Regions from separate parts of the Bradyrhizobium sp. CCBAU 45321 genome, predicted to be linked through region 3. Evidence: riboswitches for the same ligand, from Rfam matches in the RefSeq annotation. Region 3 holds a riboswitch; each other region holds the start of a gene.
The links. A riboswitch is a leader RNA that binds a small molecule or an ion and turns the genes downstream of it on or off. The one in region 3 is predicted to bind cobalamin.

Region 1: another riboswitch for cobalamin. It lies ahead of metE (5-methyltetrahydropteroyltriglutamate--homocysteine S-methyltransferase); the one in region 3 lies ahead of ACM43_RS16140 (energy-coupling factor ABC transporter permease).
Region 2: another riboswitch for cobalamin. It lies ahead of ACM43_RS10020 (ribonucleoside-diphosphate reductase subunit alpha); the one in region 3 lies ahead of ACM43_RS16140 (energy-coupling factor ABC transporter permease).

Annotation. Positions count from the first base shown of each region.
Region 1 covers NZ_LFKZ01000096.1:6,944-13,611, reverse strand. Annotated here, with positions in the region: gene ACM43_RS11015 (hypothetical protein) at 25-285, opposite strand; gene ACM43_RS11010 (hypothetical protein) at 1,743-1,937, shown strand; gene metE (5-methyltetrahydropteroyltriglutamate--homocysteine S-methyltransferase) at 2,448-4,793, opposite strand; cobalamin riboswitch at 4,895-5,097, opposite strand; gene ACM43_RS11000 (nodulate formation efficiency C protein) at 6,047-6,668, shown strand, end outside.
Region 2 covers NZ_LFKZ01000079.1:392-5,939, reverse strand. Annotated here, with positions in the region: partial or broken gene ACM43_RS10050 (transposase) at 1-419, opposite strand, end outside; partial or broken gene ACM43_RS10045 (transposase) at 472-669, shown strand; partial or broken gene tnpC (IS66 family transposase) at 1,028-2,332, shown strand; partial or broken gene ACM43_RS10035 (transposase) at 2,346-2,865, opposite strand; gene ACM43_RS10030 (GNAT family N-acetyltransferase) at 3,074-3,445, shown strand; partial or broken gene ACM43_RS10025 (transposase) at 3,702-4,034, shown strand; cobalamin riboswitch at 4,159-4,307, shown strand; partial or broken gene ACM43_RS10020 (ribonucleoside-diphosphate reductase subunit alpha) at 4,613-5,548, shown strand, end outside.
Region 3 covers NZ_LFKZ01000119.1:134,564-141,231, forward strand. Annotated here, with positions in the region: gene cobF (precorrin-6A synthase (deacetylating)) at 1-229, opposite strand, end outside; gene ACM43_RS16140 (energy-coupling factor ABC transporter permease) at 276-953, opposite strand; cobalamin riboswitch at 991-1,209, opposite strand; gene cobA (uroporphyrinogen-III C-methyltransferase) at 1,255-1,986, opposite strand; gene ACM43_RS16150 (cobyrinate a,c-diamide synthase) at 1,983-3,293, opposite strand; gene cobM (precorrin-4 C(11)-methyltransferase) at 3,293-4,075, opposite strand; gene ACM43_RS16160 (cobalamin biosynthesis protein) at 4,072-4,440, opposite strand; gene cbiE (precorrin-6y C5,15-methyltransferase (decarboxylating) subunit CbiE) at 4,437-5,618, opposite strand; gene ACM43_RS16170 (cobalt-precorrin-6A reductase) at 5,617-6,363, shown strand; gene cobJ (precorrin-3B C(17)-methyltransferase) at 6,339-6,668, opposite strand, start outside.

The DNA.
Region 1 (6,668 bases), on a different contig from region 3:
AGGAAGTGCGAAACCCTCGCTTGCTCATGAGAGCTCGTCCTTGCGGGACGCTCGAAAGGCTGATGTGGACGGATTAGCTAATGCAGGTGGGGTTCGAAGCTCCAACACATCGGCGAAGATTGTCCAATCGCGGACACTCTTTTGCTTGCAAAAATCAGTCTCCGCCTGCTGAGCAGCAGCACTCAGGGAGGCGGCATCGACCTTGAATGCTGCCTGGCACGCACGATGCTCGCCGCCAGTATCGTCACAAACGGTCTTAATAAATCGAACATTAAATGAAGGCATGCCCCTCTCTTCCCGTGGTTCGCTTATCCACTATTCTGCTATTCGCACCGAGAGTATTTGATCTGCCTCAAGCAGCACCCCAAGAGGTATGTCTGCTCCTCCGAGATAGATCCAGATGTAACAGCGCGGCGCGACCCGCTTGTTGTCGCGAAGACTAGCGACGGTCTGTCTGTCCTACCTGCGGTATCGCACGACGCTTTGAGCCGAGGGGCAGCGCCTCTCAGGAGCCTCATGCCGCCGACCGGCAAATCAAGTCTTTGATCGAGGATTGTCTCGCAGAGACGATCGAGGGCAACATGCACTTACGCGCAGGAGATCGTGCGGCAATCAGGCAAGGAACCCCGATCTTGCACCCGACGGTCCACCAGCCGCCGCCACAGCAAAGCCGATCATAAGGCTTGTCGCAGCCGACGTTTCGACGAGCCCAGGTTCGGACTTCAGTGCCAAACCCTAAGGGTGGGATCAGCCTCGGCAAGGCTACCGACAATGAAAGGCGAACAATCGTTTGACCATCCGCGTGCGCGGAGCAATGAGGAAAAATGCTGCCGTAGCCCATGAACCGTGAGTTGCGCCTCAAATCAACACGCTGGCGTGTTGCAGAGAGCGCCAGGCCCTGGCGGACGCCCGAGTTCGGACATGTCGACTGCCAACGCGAGCGTCTGCGGCACGTAGCGACCACTCGAGCTCAACCACTCCCGGACGGACCAGCCTTTTGACCCGCATCAATGCTGCGGCGGCTGCGTCCTAATAGAAGTGATCTTCTAGTAAGGTCAGACGCATGGCGGAAAGAACGACTTGAGCCTATGATGCTTTCATGTCCGGCTACCAGCGATCACTTTTTAGGACTCCTTCCGGGCGCAGCCGAGCCGCGGGTCAATGACCTGCACATGATAAGTTGCGCCGCTTGCGATGGCGTCTACTTTATCGACCTGCGGACAAGCCCGATTATGCGCTCCGAGCGAAGCTACGTCCATCCTAATGGTGTCAACCGAATTCTTCGCGCTCTCGCTGGAGCGCGTGCTACGCGCGCGAGAGCGCGGCTGAGGTCGCCTGCACACCCACGCGATGACGCTGCAGAACACGGAGATGTCTCACCAACAAGAGACGTGACATGACAGAAAGCCGGACCATTTACCCCGCTCCGGGCCGGATTGCCGGAGCTGCAGACCAGTTTAGTTCGTGCAGAACAGTTACAAATACCAACAGCCGAGGTATTGAGCTGACCCAGATCGATTTGACGGAAGCTCAGGCCTTGTTGCCCGGCAGAAATCCAAATATTTCGGTCCGCGAGCGGATCGTATTCCGTACCAACGATGCCACGACCGATAGCCCTCTGCCGCGGCTCACGCCATAGAGACCGCGCGCCGTCCGGTCGAGTCGGGCAGAGCCTGTTCGCGCGGAAGCCAAGCGATGTTCGTAATGTTCACAAGGTTGTCTGCATTTGTCAGCTCGCAGCGATGAACTTCGTCCAGGATCCAGTGGCGATTCGATCGCCGCCCTTCGATCAGGATCTGGAGATTGCCGTGATCGAGGGCACTTCAATTCACCGGGTGATCTTTCCTTGTCGCCGGGTGTTCGGCGGATGGATCAACGCGAATACCGGAGAGCACGTCGCCGTGCAGCCGACGCATTGGCGTATCTGGCCCGGATAGCGGCGGCGATCCTGCACAATAGATTGGCGTTAGTTGAGGCAGGAACTGGCTTCGGCGTCCTCTCGTCGGACACTATGTAGAGTTCATCGCATGAGAGCCCTGACGGGAAACATGTCCGAGCGGACCGATTATGGTGGGGGCTTGCGGTGACCGCCCGGCATCACTCCTCGCATTGCTGTCGCAACCGTTCCCAATGTACTCGCGAGCGACACACCTCGGTGTAGATTCTGAATCTCAGACCAACGATCGCTTACCACGTCATAATGAGCTACGATAAACGTGTCGATATGGGTCCATATTTTCGGCGAATGTTCTCACCTTGATGAACCGTCGGCTATTCTCTCTCGGCCAAGTAGCGCGACGCGTCTGCGTCGTTCCTCCGGGTGCACCTCCTTCGGACCACCAAGTGGGGCAGGCATTTTTGTTGGCCCCAAGGCTTGCTCGAGATTGTGGAGAACGCAAATGAGCACAAGCGAATTCGCTTGGTCGAGAACAGACCCGAGCGCGGGATCAATGGTTTTGCGGATCGGATGCTGCACGCAGTTCGCGGGCGGCAACGACCATGTTGGTTAGGGCAGGCCGAACCTCCTCCCAATTGCGCGTTTTTAGGCCGCAGTCCGGATTGACCCAGAGCTGCGATTCCTGCAAACGCGTCCGAGCCAGCACCATCAGCTCCTTCATTTCGCCCACCTCCGGAACGCGTGGAGAGTGGATGTCGTACACGCCCGGTCCGATTTGATTTGGATATTCGTACTTGCTGAATGCGTCCAGTAGCTCCATTTTCGACCGCGACGTTTCGATCGAAATGACATCCGCATCCATTGCAGCGATTGCACCGATGATGTCGTTAAACTCTGAGTAGCACATGTGTGTATGGATTTGCGTTTGATCGGCAACGCCCGATGAGCAAATGCGGAAGCAATCTCCCGCCCAATCGAGATATGCCTTCCACGCCGATCGGCGCAATGGCAATCCTTCCCGGAGTGCAGCTTCGTCGATCTGGATCATGGCTGCACCGGCATTCTCGAGATCGCGGACTTCGTCGCGGATCGCGAGCGCAAGCTGGCGGCAGACCTCGCTTCTGGGAATGTCATCGCGAACAAACGACCAGTTCAGGATCGTGACCGGTCCGGTCAACATCGCCTTCATTGGCTTGCTAGTTAGTGATTGCGCGTAGCGCCACCAGTCCACAGTGATCGGCTTCGACCGCACTACATCGCCAAACAGGATCGGAGGCCTGACGCAGCGCGAACCATAAGACTGTACCCATCCATTCCTGGTAAATAGGAAGCCGGCGAGTTGCTCGCCAAAGTACTGCACCATGTCATTGCGCTCAAATTCGCCGTGCACGAGGACGTCAAGACCGATGTCCTCCTGCCAACGTACGGCGCGGGCTATCTCTTCCTTGATAAACTCGCCGTATTGTTCGTCGCTCATCGCACCTCGCGCATGCGCCGCACGAGCATTTCGGACTTCTGTGGTCTGCGGAAACGATCCGATTGTCGTGGTGGGAAACGTTGGCAGTCCAAAGCGTTCCCTTTGGATCTCGGAACGACGGACAAATGGGCTGGCGCGCCGGCGCATCGTCTGGTCGATCGCCCTCATCCTCACAGCGACATTGCTATCATGGATCTTGGGCGAAGTCCGCCGGGCAGTCGCAGCGCATTCCGAATCGGCGAGAGCGAGCTCGACATTCTGGTCGCCAGCGAGTGCTCGCGCCAGGATCGCAAGCTCACGCATCTTCTGAACCGAGAAAGCAAGCCAGCTCTTGACGTCGTACGTGAGCCCGGTCTCGAGTTCAACATCGACTGGCACATGAAGCAGCGAGCAGGATGGGGCGAGCTGTACACGGTGCTTGCCGAGCTTCGCAATCGCGGGCTCCATCCGCTGACGGAGCGACGACAAGTTCGACCGCCATACATTCCGGCCGTCGATGACCCCGAGCGACATGACGAGGTCACTTCGGCCGACAGCGATGACCTGATCCAACAACTCTGGCGCTCGGACCAGATCGAGGTGCAGACCGGAAACCGGGAGGCTCAATGCGGTATCCAGATTGTCGCCTAGCTCGCCGAAATAGCTGGCAACCATGATTTTGATAGCCGGTCCCTCCTTTGCGAACCGGTTATAGGCATGTAGCAATGATTTTCGCGCCGCCTCATCCAGATCAAGGGCCAGGCAGGGCTCGTCAAATTGAACCCAACTTGCCCCTCGGTCGGCCAATTCATGCAGAACCTCGATATAGACCGGTATTAGATCATCGAGTAGGGAGAGGGGCTGGAACGCGCTATCGGCACTCTTGCCGAGCTTTAGGAATGTGATCGGCCCGATCAGGACAGGGCGGGTCTGAAAGCCAAGAGCCTTTGCTTCCTCATACTCTTCAATGGGTTTGCGAGAGCAAAGTCTGAACGCCTGTCCCTTGTAAAACTCGGGAACCATGTAATGGTAGTTGGTGTCAAACCACTTAGTCATTTCCTGCGCGGGTGCGCCAGACCCCCGCGGCCCCAGACCGCAACTCGCATCCTGGTCGTCGCATTGTGATCCGCGAGCCATGGCGAAGTACGTCTTGAGGAAAACGTATTCTCGTTTCGAGGCGTAGATCTCCGGGATAGCACCAACCATGACACTTGTATCGAGCACCTGATCATACAGCGAGAAGTCATTCGACGGAATGATCGTGACGCCGAGAGACTTCTGACGGGCCCAGTTCGCTGCGCGCAGACCGGATGCGTCCTCGAGCAATTGCTGTTCGCTGATCTTTCCCGCCCAGTAGCTTTCAAGAGCGAATTTGAGCTCACGCCTTGGACCGATGCGTGGCGTACCGAGCGTAGCAACCGGAAGAGAGAGAAGAGACATAGTGTTAACCCCTGTTAGGGACAGAGGCCATGGCGGACGCAGGCAGAGGAAGTCGCGCGCGCGACGGCTGCTTGGCGCACCACCGAGACACCCCGCCCGTGGACCAATCTATCGTCGGGGCAGGTCTCCTGGCTCGCTGGTCGTCGCTGCTGTCCGGCCTTCCCGAAGCCGTGCGGGCTTCAGTGACATCGTTGGACAGTAGCTCGCAGCTCACAGTTGCGGGGGCAGCGCCGGCATTTGGACCGGCTTCCCTCTTAGTTCCGGATCAAGTGGGATTCGGAGAACCTCGACGAGTTCGATTATCGGCAGGAGGACTCTTCCGTCAACCTCTCAGATTTTGTGGCACGCTAATCTGAGACATCTAGTAGGCGAATGACCGTGCATCTCTATGATTCTCTAAACAGAGCTGTCGCAATCAGAGATGTCCTTGTCTCAGAGGTGGGAGTGAGACTCGGAGCTGCCTTGAGGCGACGCCACCCGCCCCATCAATGAAAGGGACAAAACCAGCCCGCGCGGCGGCGATTACCGCCGTTTCGAGCAGAATGCATTCGATGCGGCTTCCGACTTCCAGCGATTCGCCCAGCACATCCGCTGGCCAGCTATTTTCGCGACAGAGGATCCCCATTGAACACGTCAAGGCAGGCGGCGCAACTAGCCACATACGCGGCGAGGAGGTTGCTTTTCGTGCCAGCCAGACTTCAAAGTTCGTCGATTAAGTCGGCTTCGTATCGCCAGCCATCATGTAGGCCGAACGCCGACGGGCAACTATAGCGAACCACACGGTTCAATGACGGCAAACGCACTCCCGATTCTCATCAGGCACTTGGCCTCGAGCTACGGCCGATACACTGAATGGAACATCGAACCGTGCGCAGGTCGGAAAGTCGACAAGAGGGACATAAAACCCGTGCAAATCTCTGCCTGCTGCCTGGCACGAAGAATGCAAGCCCCTCGACATGCCCAGTCTCTTCTGCTTGGGGATGTCCAGCTCAGCCAATTGACGCTGTCGCTGGCTAGGGAAGTTAGCGGCGCGTGACATAGAGAGGAGCGCCTGCCCTCGTAGGACAGCCGCGGGTGCCCCGTCGCGTCTCCGTAAACTTCTTGCGCTCGCTTATAGCAGGTTCAAGGTTACCGCTTTGAAAGATGTATGGATGAAACGCGATAGGCGGAGGATTATGAAGAGAATGTCGGGAAGACCCGCGCTATGGCTTCGTCTGGGCGGACTGTTAATCTGCCTAGGCTGGCCGGCTGCCATGAGCAACACTATTCGCGCCAGCGACAACCCACTTGTCGAAAGACTCAAGTCAACTTGGCGAGCGCAAGATGGTGAGACGATAGAACAAATCATCTCCAATGTCTCGAAGGTGGCACAGTTCGTCCCTCAGATGTGGGGGGTCGCTGAACTCGGCGAAAGCGACCATGTTTTCGTTTCGTGGACCAGGCACCGAGACAACAAATCAGACGAACAGTACGCGATCACCTGGAAAGTCGCGCTCGACGGTACGATTGAGCTTGCGTCAACCTATGCGAAGCCGATGGAATTGGGCTGGCGTGCCCTAGCACTCTCGTTGATCGCCAAAGAAGTCGCAGATGGTGAAAGGGACGCAAACCTTAGCTTTCTGCATGATCCAAATAACTTCAACTTTGTGACTACGCCGCAAGGCCGGCTCGGCGATCTTCTGCGGCAGGGCCGATGCACTATCATTGAACCTGTTGGGGTAGACTACTTACCCAAGCAGAATGACAAGCCGAACGAGAAAGGCGATCTATGGCGCATTCTGCTCTTGGTGAATTGCGATATCCAAGGACCACGTTATTTTACACACAACGGAGTCATCACTTTTGAGAAGAGCGAAGGCCAAGATTGGGAGCCAC
Region 2 (5,548 bases), on a different contig from region 3:
ACTTCGGCTTTGCGATCTTGGCCTTCAGACAGGCCTCGACAGTCCGTTTAAAGATCCTACGGAATCGCTCTTATTCCCAGCGCTGGCGGATGCGCGTCAGGCTGGAATGGTGCGGTAGCTACTCGTGCAGGCCATAACCAGCAAACCAGCGAATCGCGATGTTGACCTAAGCCTCCCGCATCAGCCTGCGATCGTGTACATGCCGGTGAGCAGACCCGCCAGCATCAGGCGTACCGCGCCTTCCGGATCCATGCCTGGCCGACCTTCGTTCGCGCAATAGCAGACGGAGACCTCTTTCTTAGCCAAGATAGGTCGAGCACACGATCGACCCGCGGCAGCACGTGCTCATCTGGGACGAGCTGTTTGAGCGAGCCAGTGATGAAGAGCTCCAACCGATCCCGCTCCTTGCGCCCCAGCATCTCGTTTGCTCCGCCGATCGCGAATCGCCGACGAAAACGGAATCAGCCAATTGCAGCTTTCCGACGACCCCGCGTGCACTTCATACGCAACGCGCTGGCGCATGCCGGCAAGAGCGGACGACGCGTCGCCTCCACGTTCATCGCCACTGCCTGCGCCCAGGACGATGCCGAGGCGGCGCGGGCGCAGTGGCGGCGCGTCGCCGACCAGCTCCGCCCCAAGCTGCCGAAGCTCGCCACCTTCCTCGACGAGTGGCCGATGCCGCCGAACGTGGTGACCACACGCCCTCAGCTACACCACGCCAGGGGAGTACGTCATGCCAAGCTGATGATTGCTTGTGGGTGCAAGTCCCATCCGGCCAAAGCCGAAGCAGGCAAGCCGGGACCGAGTCTTGCGGGCGTCGCGGCAACGCGGGGTTCGAAGTGTAGACAGGAGCCATGCGGGGTGCGGGAATGAGCCTCGAAAGGTGGATGTGCGCGGAGACCTGTGTTCCCTAGTCACGAAGGCAGCATGAGCATCGTCGTTATGCGAGACGATGCCGCTCCGTCGGGGTCGATGGCCGCATCACGCATGGAAGGCAATCATCGGAACATGAGAGGCCCGACCAGCTCCGGAAGGCCGGGCGGAGCGCGCACGCAAGCGCCGCAACAATCGCGGAGCGCTAGCGGCGCATCTGCCGCGGATCGAGGTCGTCGTCGACATCAACGACAAGACCTGTCCGTGCTGCAGGGGCGACCTGCACCAGATCGGCGAGGACAGGAGCGAGCGGCTGGACATGGTGCCGGCCCAGTTCCGCGTTGTCGTCACCCGGCGTCCCAAATACGCCAGTCGCGCTTGCGAGGATGGCGTCCTGCAGGCCGAGGCTCCGGCCCGGCTGATCGAGGGCGGACCGCCGACGGAGGCAACCGTCGCCCAGGTTCTGGTGTCCAAATATGCCGATCATCTGCCGCTCTACCGGCAGGCCCAGATCTATGCCCGACAGGGCATCGCTCTCGATCGATCGACACTGGCGGACTGGGTGGGGCATGCCGCCTTCCATCTGCGCCCGCTGCATGAGCGCCTTCTCACGGTGCTTCGCGCGAGGTCCAAGCCGCTCGCCGACGAGACGACGGTGCCGGTGCTCGATCCCGGTCGAGGGCGCACCAAGACCGGCCAGCTCTGGGCCCATGCCGCCGACGACAGGCCCTGGCGCGGCCCCGATCCGCCCGGCATCGCCTATGTCTATGCACCCGACCGCAAGGCCGAGCGGCTGTTCAGCCATGTTGCCGGCTTCAAGGGCGTCGTGCAGGTCGATGGCTACAACGCCTACCCAAAGCTTGCCGAACGTGGCGAGGTCGAGCTCGCCTTCTGCTGGGTGCACATGCGGCGCAACTTCTACGAACTCGCGAGAGCCGGCCCCGCGCCGATCGCAAGCGAGGCGCTGAAGCACATTGCAGCATTCTATGCGATCGAGAAGGAGATCCGCGGTCGCAGCGCGGAGGAACGTCGCCTCGTGCGGCAGCAGAAGAGCCGACCACTGGCCGATGCCTTCGAGGTATGGCTGCGCGCTAAGCTGGCTCTCATCAGCCAGAAGATCAAGCTCGCCGAGGCCATCCGCTACGCCCTCTCGCGCTGGCAAGGACTGACGCGCTTCATCGATGACGGCCGCATCGAACTCGACAACAACACCGTCGAACGATCAATCCGTAGCATCAAGCTCAGTCGCAAGAACGCGCTGTTTGCCGGATCCGACGGCGGTGCCGAACACTGGGCTGTCGTCGCGTCCCTGGTCGAGACTTGCAAGCTCAACGACCACGATCCGCTCGCGTATCTCACCGACGTCCTGACCAGGATCGTCAACGGGCATCCCAACCGCGAGATCGACCAGCTACTGCCCTGCGCCTACCGCGCTCAAGCCCTCCAAGCCGTGGCCTGAGAACGACGCTTACGGAAAGGGTGACGATTTCAATCGTCCATTGGCCCAGATCAGCAATGGCATCGAGCAACTTTGGACCACGATAGACACGATCGGCGAAGATGTGACGCAGGTTGGGAACAGGCGACCAATGATCCGCAACAGCGGGACTGCAAATCCGCTTGGGCCTCCACTTTCCGTGGTCTTCACGCTTTGACTGTCGATAACTCCGGCCGTTGGAGTGGGTTTGCGTCCTTGCCGTTCGCGCATGCGCCGGACCAGAGTGTCATTGATCGCGCCCCACAAGCCAGAACCGCGCCACTTATAAAAATGGTACTGAACAGTCGAGCACGGCGGGAAATCCTTCGGCAGCGCTCGCCATTGGTAGCCGCTGGCTCCAATGTAGAGAATCGCATTCATGATCACGCGCAGACTGATCTTGCGGGGACTGGCATCAACGGCTCGATCAATTCCCATTCCGCGTCCGTCATGTCGCTTGCATAACCAAGTCCATCGCGCCGATATTGTGCGCGGGTGATTTCAGTCCAACACATGTTGTTCTCCCTCGGGTCTTCGCAAACACGAAGGAATCACAACGAACTAAATCACTCAACTTTCTTTTTTGGTCAGGCTCTATGGCACAGCTTACGTCGCGGGAGAGATTCGTGGCGCGGCCCTGTGGCTGCATCCCAACGGGCAGCAAGATGAGGAGGCGTTGGATGCAATCATGGTCTATCCCTGCGCCCGGAGATCACGGAGGATATGGCACACTTGCGGCGGAGAATGGCCGAACATCATCCCCACGAGCCACATTGGTATCTGCCACTCATTCCCGTCGGTCCGAACTGGGTCGGAAAAGGGCTTGGTACGTTGCTGACGAAATACGCCCTTCAACGATGCGATGAGGACGGCATTGCTGCCAACCTCGAAAGCTCGAACCCTGAAAACATTCCCTTTTACCAACGTCACGGCTTCAAGGTCGTTGGTGAGATACAACACGGTTCCTCGCCGCCGCTCACGCCAATGTTGCGAACGGCTTCATTCCGACACAGCAAAGCCACGCCGCCTTATCGGCTCCGTCACCCAGATTCAAGCATAGCTCCGCCTCATCCCGTTAGGATTGATTGGCAATAACCTGACATGACCGCGTTCGGTTGAGGACGGCTTATGTTCGAGGCCAGACAACTGAGCACGTGCGGCGGCTCGCCCGGCCTGCGAAGGGGTCAAATCCACTAAGCGTGGGACATTGCCACGGGCGGCTGCATCGATTGCGGTCGCGCTCCAGACAATTTTGATCTAAGGGCCACAGAAAGCGATGAATGGCGAGACGCGTATGGCAACCGAAACCCGATCCGGCCCAACTCAATTCGCGGACCGCGAACCGATCGATGCCAACATTCAGGATGTCCATGGTGCTGCTCCCCTGTTGCAGAATTTGCGAGACCGCGGCTTGAGCACATCTTTGCCGATCGGATCTATCGCGGCAAACAGCTCGTCAAGCACTCTCCCACTGGGGGCCGTGGACGATCGAGATCGTCGAGCGACCGCCCCGCGTCCAAGGCTTCCACTCCCGCCCAGGCGCAGGGCCGTCGAGCGCACCTTTGCACGGCTCGGCAGATGTCCGCGCCTCTGCAAAGACTTCGAAGGTTCCGCCCCCGCCGAGCTCGCTTGGCTGCTCGTCGGCCATCTCAGGCTCCTCACTCGCCGATTGGCCAGTCCTTGAGACGCTATGCTTTTTGAGTGAGGCCCTTCAGGACAGGCGCTCGGCGAATTTCGAACCTCGACCTCGGGGCTGCACCAACTCGTTAACTTTACGGTTCCGCCTTGACGAGTCCCGTAGCTGCGCATATATGTGGTGCCGTCACGGTATTCTATACCCATATATTGTAGAATGGAAGCTAGAAGGGAACCCAATGCGTCGGCAGCGGCCATTGCGATAGCGCCACAGCCGCAGCGACCCGCTAGCCAGGAGATCTGCCGCGACAGAACACATGTCCTCGGGCCGGGTGCCCCGGTGGATCGCTTGCTGCAGGGGACATTTGCCCGGTCTCCTCGCAAATCGTCCGCACGGTCCCGGCCCCAAATATCGCGGGGGTGCCGGTGTCGCCGTCTTACAACTTCGATCAGTATGGTCATCTCATTGAGCTGCCGAGTGTGCGGCAACCCCGGGCGCAGGCAAAGCCTACCAAGCCTGAGCCGTGTCTTGTGCGGCCCCCAGCATCGCCGGCTCCCCTGCCGAAGCCCCTGGCGCCATCGCCCACGCCGTCTGACATCACCCTCGATTGGTCGCGGGACGACCTGGTGACGTCGTTCGGTAAGTTGACGCTGACCGACCGTTATCTGCTTCCCGGCGAAGGCATCCAGGACATGTTCGCCCGAGTGTCTTGCGCCTTCGCGGACGATGTTGCGCATGCCCAACGTCTATATGATGCGATGTCTCGGCTGTGGTTCATGCCGGCCACACCGGTGCTCTCCAATGGCGGCACCACGCGCGGCCTTCCGATCTCGTGCTTCCTTAACTCAGTGCCGGACTCGCTCGAAGGCATCGTCGGCACCTGGAACGAGAACGTCTGGCTTGCTTCCAACGGCGGCGGCATCGGCACCTACTGGGGCAATGTTCGCTCGATCGGCGAGGAGGCGAGGGGCGGCGTGACCTCGGGCATCATCCCGTTCATCCACGTCATGGACGGCCTCACCCTGGCGATCAGCCAGGGCTCGTTGCGGCGCGGCTCGGCGGCGGTCTATCTCGATATCCACCATCCCGAGATCGAGGAGTTCCTCGAGATCCGCAAGGCGTCTGGCGACTTCAACCGCAAGAGCCTCAACCTGCATCACGGCATCAACGTCACCGACGAGTTCATGCGTGCCGTAGGTGCCGGCACCGCAGTCGCTCTGCGCAGCCCGAACACTAACAAGGTTGTCCGCGAGATCGATGCCCGCCAGCTGTGGCAACGCATCCTTGAGAACCGGCTGCAAACCGGCGAGCCTTATCTCTTGTTCATCGACACCGTGAACCGCGCGCTCCCCAAGCACCAGCGCGAGCTAGGCCTCAAGGTCTCGACCTCCAACCTGTGCAGCGAGATTACCCTGCCGACCGGCATCGATCATCGCGGCGAGGAGCGCACAGCGGTGTGCTGCCTGTCGTCGCTCAACCTCGAGACCTGGGACCAGTGGAATAAGGAGCCCGGCTTCATCGAGGACGTCATGTGCTTCCTAGACAACGTGCTCACCCATTTC
Region 3 (6,668 bases):
AGTCCGACTCGGTCGCATCGCGCACGGGAAGATCGAATTCGGCGATGCGCGTCGTTTTGTTGGTGAGCACACCGGCGCAGATCGTTCGCCTGAGATCGGCGAGATCGGATTTCGCAGTCCCCTTGCGCGGGATCAGGATGAGATCGGCCGCGTTGATGGCGCGGGTCGCGGCGCGCGTGAGCTGCTCGGGATCGCCGCAACCGATGCCTATCAGGGAGAGCGTGAGCATCGCGAGCGCGACGGGCGGCCACGGCGGCCGCCCTTTCGCTTGTCTCTCAGGCCGCGTTGTGAAGGCGCGGCGTGACGAGGCCGGGCGCGGTGACGCCACGCAGCGACTTCGCCAGCGCCAGCACGGCGAGATCGGCCAGCGGCTCGATCACGATGACCAGCGCATAAGCGGCAGCGAACGTCGCAATGCTGGCGAGGTTGCTGATCGCAAAGCCGGAGCCATAGAGCGCCCAGAACGCCACCCATGCGATCACGCCGGCCTGGTAGGTCGTCGAAAGCGCCAGCGCCTGACCGTATTTCAAATCGACATAGGCGGTGTTGCGGGCAATGATCCGCGTGGCGATCGCCTGGATCGCGAACAGCGGCACCAGCAGCGTGGTGACGTTCATGCCGTATTGCGGCAGGTCGACCGGCTCCAACAGCATACCCTGAAGCAGCAGGCCAAAGGCAAGGCCGAAGGCCGCGGGCGCAGCGCCGAATAACAGGAACAAGGTCGAGCCGAGGATGAAGTGCACCTCCGATACCCCGACCGGGAAGTGCGGCAGGATCTCGAAGAAGACGAAGACGAGAGCGGTGGTGGCCAGCGTCCGCGCAGCGAACGAGCCGATGCCCTGCTCGCGCACGGTCTCGACCGCCAGCTTCAGCGCAACGCCGCCTGCGGCGATGCCGGTTGCGTAACTCAGCACGAGCTTGGCGCCTGTGACCAATCCTGGTTCGATATGCATGGCTCAGTTCCTTCCTGCCGTCACACCCGACGGCCTTGGCCTCAATACGTGCACGGCCGGTCTCCTGGCTCGCGGTTCACTGGTTCTCCGGCCTTCCCGGACCTTGCGGGTCCAGTGGCGGTTCGGAGGCCCTCACCACTTACAGTCGCGGGGGCGGCTGGGGTTTTGGGCGCCGCAACTGGGTCCGCCCATCCCCATTCCCGATTATGCTCCGGCGCTTTGCGCCGCGTCGAGCACCATGCCTCTCTTGTGTGCCCCTTTCGCATTGCAGGCGTCAAGGGGCGAACCGCTGCCGGAGCCGTCATGCCGGATATTCTCCCGCCAGCGCACCGAACAGGATCACGGCGGCGGTGGAAGCGGCGCCGCCGCGCGCAAGCTGCTCGGCGAGCTCGGCAATGGTGGTGCGGACCAATCGTTCGTCAGATCGCCCGAGGGATTCGGCGAACAGCGCCGGGGTGCCGGCGGCGAGCCCGTGCGCGATCAATTTTGCGGCAAGCGCCGGAAACGTGCGCCGGCCCATATAGACCACGGTCGTCGCCTCGGGATCGGCCAGCGCCGCCCAATTCAAATTGGGTGGCAGCTCGCCGGTGACGTCGGCACCGGTGATGAACTGCACGCGGCGGGAGGTATGCCGGCGGGTCAGGGGAATACCGGCCTGCGCGGCGGCAACACAGGCGGAGGTGACGCCGGGAACGATCTCGTAGCCGATGCCGGCATCGCGCAGCGTCTCGATCTCCTCCTCCAGCCGGCCGAAAATGCCGGCATCGCCCGACTTCAGCCGCACCACGCGGGCGCCGGTTGCGGCGTAGTCGACCAGGAGACGGTTGACGTGGTGCTGCTTGGTCGAAGGACGCCCGGCCCGCTTTCCCACCGCGACGAGATTGGCACCGGGCCGGGCGAGATCGAGGATCGCGCCGGAGGCAAGATCGTCATAGAGCACGACGTCGGCCTCGCGCAGCCGCGTAGCGCCCTTCACCGTGAGGAGCTCGGGATCGCCGGGGCCGGCGGAGACGAAAGTGACGAAGCCGCTCACCGGTCCTCCGCGATCAGATGGAAGAACGTGCCGGTGGCATGGCCACGACGCGAGCCGGTTTCGGCAATGACCGCGCCGGTGGCATCGTGCACGATCGCGAGCGGCGTATCGGGCTGGGCGAGGATGGTCGAATAGTGGAACTCGTGGCCGCGCAGGCGCGCGCCAGGCTTATGCCCCGGCATCGGCGCGGCCAGTTCGGCAAGACGATAGCCGAGATGCATGCGGCGCTTGGCAAAGCTGGTCTCCAGGCCGAGCAGCCCTGTCATCTCATGGCGGATACCGTCGGCGTCGGTCAGGCCTGCACCCAGCACCATATAGCCTCCGCATTCGCCATGCACCGGCCGCGTCTCGGCGAAAGCGCGCAGTCCGCTGCGAAAGCGCGCATTGCCCGCGATCTTTCCTGCATGAAGCTCGGGATAGCCGCCGGGCAGCCAGCACACGTCGGCGCTCGCGTCGGGCACTTCATCGGCCAGCGGCGAGAACGGCACGATCTCGGCGCCCGCCGCGCGCCAGGCTTCCAGCATATGCGGATAGACGAACGAGAACGCCGCATCGCGCGCCAGCGCGATGCGCTGGCCGGGCGGCCTCACGTTCAAGCCGTTCGCCACAGCTTGCGGCGACCATTTGCCTGCCGAGTGGAGCACCGCATCGAGATCGACGTGCTCGGCGACAAAGCGCGCGGCTTCGTCGATCAGCTTGCCGATCTCGGCCTGCTCCTCGGCCTGCACGAGGCCGAGATGCCGCTTCGGCAGGCTGATCTCGGCATGGCGCGGCAGCGCGCCGAACACTTTGATGCCGGCCTCGTTCAGCGCGCGCCGCACCAGATCCTCATGGCGCGGGCTGGCGACGCGATTGAGCACGACGCCGCCAAGGCGCACGCCGGCGCGGTAATCGCGAAGGCCGGCGGCGATCGCTGCCGCAGTCTGCGCCTGGCCGGAGGGATCGATCACCAAAACCACCGGCCAGCCCAGCATCTCCGCGATATCAGCTGTCGCTCCGGTGCCGGAGACGCCGCGCGCAGCGACACCGTCGAACAGGCCCATCGATCCCTCGGCGAGCACGACATCTGCATTGCCGCCACGGCTGACGAGATGCGCGACGGCGCTGCGATCCATCGCCCAGCTGTCAACGTTGACCGAGGCGCGTCCCGTGGCGGCGGCGTGGAAGGCGGGATCGATATAGTCGGGCCCACTCTTGAAGCACTGCACGTTCAGGCCGCGATTGCGCCAGGCGCGGGCCAGCGCCAGCGTCAGCGTGGTCTTGCCGACACCGGAGGCCGGCGCGGAGATGACGAGGCTCGCCGCCATCACGACGCCTCCGGAAAGCGCGGCTCGGCACCAACGGGCCGGTAGCGGCGGTCGTAATCGGCGGCGTAGAGGCGGCTCTCGTCGAAATCGGCAGCGCCAAGCGTCTTGCCGACCAGGATCAACGCGGTGCGCTCCATCTCGCCACCCACGGCCGCATCGAGCGTTGCCAGCGTCGCGCGCACGATGCGCTGCTCCGGCCAGCTCGCGCGCCAGACGATCGCGACCGGGCAATTCGCGCCGTAATACGGCGTCAGCTCGGCGACGACCTGGTCGAGCAGATGGATCGACAGGTGGATCGCGAGCACCGCGCCGGTCGCAGCGAACGCAGCGAGCTTCTCGCCCCCGGGCATCGCGCTGGCCCGGCCCGGCGTGCGCGTCAGCACGACCGTCTGAGCAAGACCGGGCAGCGTCAGCTCAGCCTCGAGCGCGGCCGCGGCAGCCGAGAACGAGGGAACGCCGGGTGTCACCGAGTAGGGAATCCCCAGCGCCCGCAAACGGCGGAGCTGCTCGCCCATCGCCGACCAGATTGAGAGATCGCCGGAATGCAGCCGCGCGACATCCAGGCCTGCCGCATGCGCGGCTGCGATCTCGGCGATGATCTCGTCGAGCGACATGGGCGCGGTATTGACGATGCGCGCGCCGGGCGGGCAATGCGCCAGCACGCCCTCCAGCACCAGCGAGCCGGCATAGAGACAGACTGGACAGGCCGCGATCAGGTCGCGGCCCCGCAACGTCAGCAGATCGGGCGCGCCCGGCCCGGCGCCGATGAAATGCACCGTCATACGCCGTCTCCTTCGGCGATCGCCGCGGTCGCACTGCGATCCTGCGAGACGACCCGTGTTGCAATCAACCGCGCGTGCGGACCGGCGACCACGAGCGCTGCAGCCTCGGCCACAGATCCGGTGCCGAATTTCTCCGCGACGAGCTTCGATTGCGTGGGCGTGTCGATGCCGGCCAGTGTCGCGACCGGAACAGCCCTGATCGGCACGCCGCATTCACGAGCGAGTTGCTTCAGCGCCTCGGTGTCGGCCTTGTCGCTGACAGTTGCCATCGCCGCAAGCCCTTCCGCACCGCCCGCAGCCAGCAGCGCTTCGCGCAGCGAAGTCAGCGTCACGTCGCGCTTGAAGCCTAAACCGGCGACCTTCATCGCACCACACTCCACTGCACCACGGGGCGTGCCGCCTCCCACGACCGATAGCGGCCGAGCGGGACGGCATGCGAAATTTCGGCCCGCATCAGTTCGCCGCCGTGACGCTGATGCAGCTCGCCGAGCAGAGCTTCCGTCTCCAGCGTCACAGCATGCGCCACGAGCCGCGTACCCGGCGAGAGCCGCGTCCAGATCGCATCAAATAACACTTCGTCGAGACCACCGCCAATGAAGACGGCATCCGGCGCTTCCAACCCGGCAAGAGCTTCCGGTGCCCTGCCCGTGACGACTGTGATCCGATGCGTCAGACCGAAGGCGGCCGCATTCTTGCGAATGTTCGCGACGCGATCCTCGCGCGCCTCGATTGCGGTAGCCGTCCCGCCGCACAGCGCCCACTCCACAGAGATCGATCCCGATCCGGCGCCGATGTCCCACAGCCGCTCCCCCGGACGCGGCGCCAGCGCGGAGAGCGCCAGTGCGCGGACCGGCCGCTTGGTGATCTGGCCGTCATGGACGAAGAGGTCGTCTGGCAGGCCCGAGCTGCGCGGAATGCCCTGTGCGCCCCTCGCCTCCACCGCTACCGCAACCAGATTGGCAGCGCGATCATCAGCAAAGTCCATTGCGCAATACTGCTGGACAGCTTCGCGCGGCCCGCCGAGCGCGGCGAGAGTCCAAAATGCGGAAGCGCCCCAGCCGCGTTCCGTCAGCCATTTCGCAAGATCGCCGGCGGCTTTGCCATCGCGCACGAGGCAAATGATGCGCGCGGCGCGCACCAGGTGCGGAGCGAGACGTTCGAATGATACAGCGTGCAGGCCGAGGCAAATGGTCGACTCCAGTCGCCAGCCCAGCCGCGCGGCCGCAAGCGAGAACGTCGACGGTGACGGATGCGCGATCCACTCGTCGCTGCCGAGCTTCTCGGCGAGGCTTGCGCCGGCGCCATGCCAGAACGGATCGCCGGAGGCGAGCACCACCGTCGGCCGACCGCGGCAGCTCAGCACGACATTCGCATCGAACGGCACCGGCCACGGACGGCCGCGGCTGCCAATTTCGGCAAGCGCAAGATGACGCTCGCCGCCGAACACGGTTTCGGCCCTGGCAAGCGCCTTTCGGCTTGCCTCCGACAGCCCAGCAAGGCCATCTTCGCCGATACCGATGATGGTCAGCCAGGGATCAGACATGATTCGCGCCCTCATTCTGGGCGGAACGGCCGATGCGAGCCTGCTCGCCGCGGAGATCGCGCGCGCCGGCATCGACGCCGTCTATTCCTATGGCGGCCGCACCCGCGCGCCGGCCGATCAGCCGCTGCCGACCCGCATCGGCGGGTTTGGCGGCGTGAGCGGGCTGACCGACTACATCCGCCGCGAAGGCATAACTCATGTGATCGATGCGACACATCCCTTCGCCGCGGAAATGAGCCGCAACGCCGTCGAGGCGTGCGCGCAGACGGGCACGCCGTTGCTTGCGCTGGAACGCGCGCCCTGGATCAAGGCGGCCGCCGACACCTGGCTGGAGGTGGTGGATGTCAACGCTGCGGTCGCCGCACTGCCGGACGCTCCGGCAAACGTGTTCCTCGCCATCGGCCGCCAGCACATCGCGCCGTTCGCGACGAAGCCGCAGCACGCCTACACGCTGCGCTTCGTCGATCCGCCCGAGGCGCCGCTGCCCTTCGCGGCCGATGTGATCGTGTCGCGCGGCCCCTTCACCTTCGACAGTGAGCTCGAGATGCTGCGCACGCGCGGCATCTCCTGGATCGTTGCCCGCAATTCCGGCGGCGACGGCGCACGCGCCAAGATCGACGCGGCCCGCAGGCTCGGCCTTCCCGTAATCATGATCTCGCGACCAGAGCTGCCGGAGCGCCGGCGGGTCGAGCGCGTCACTGACGTGATGCAATGGCTCGGTCATTCTACCCGCCTCGGCGCATAGACCCAGCGGCCGACGCGGCGTGTCTGCGAATTGCCGAGGATGACAAGCGTGCGCATGTCGGCCATCTCGGGCGTCGCCTGGCTCAGAGTCACGATCTCGATCTTTTCATCAGCCGCGCTGATCGCGCGCGCGAAGATCATGAGACGCTCGCCGCAGCCGGCCTCGCGAAGCAGCGCCAGCGCACGGCCGAATCCTTCCGGGCGGCTGGCCGAGCGCGGGTTGTACATCGCGATGGCAAAATCGGCTTCCGCCGCGAGGCGCAGGCGTTTCTCGATCACGGTCCACGGCTTGAGATTGTCGGAGAG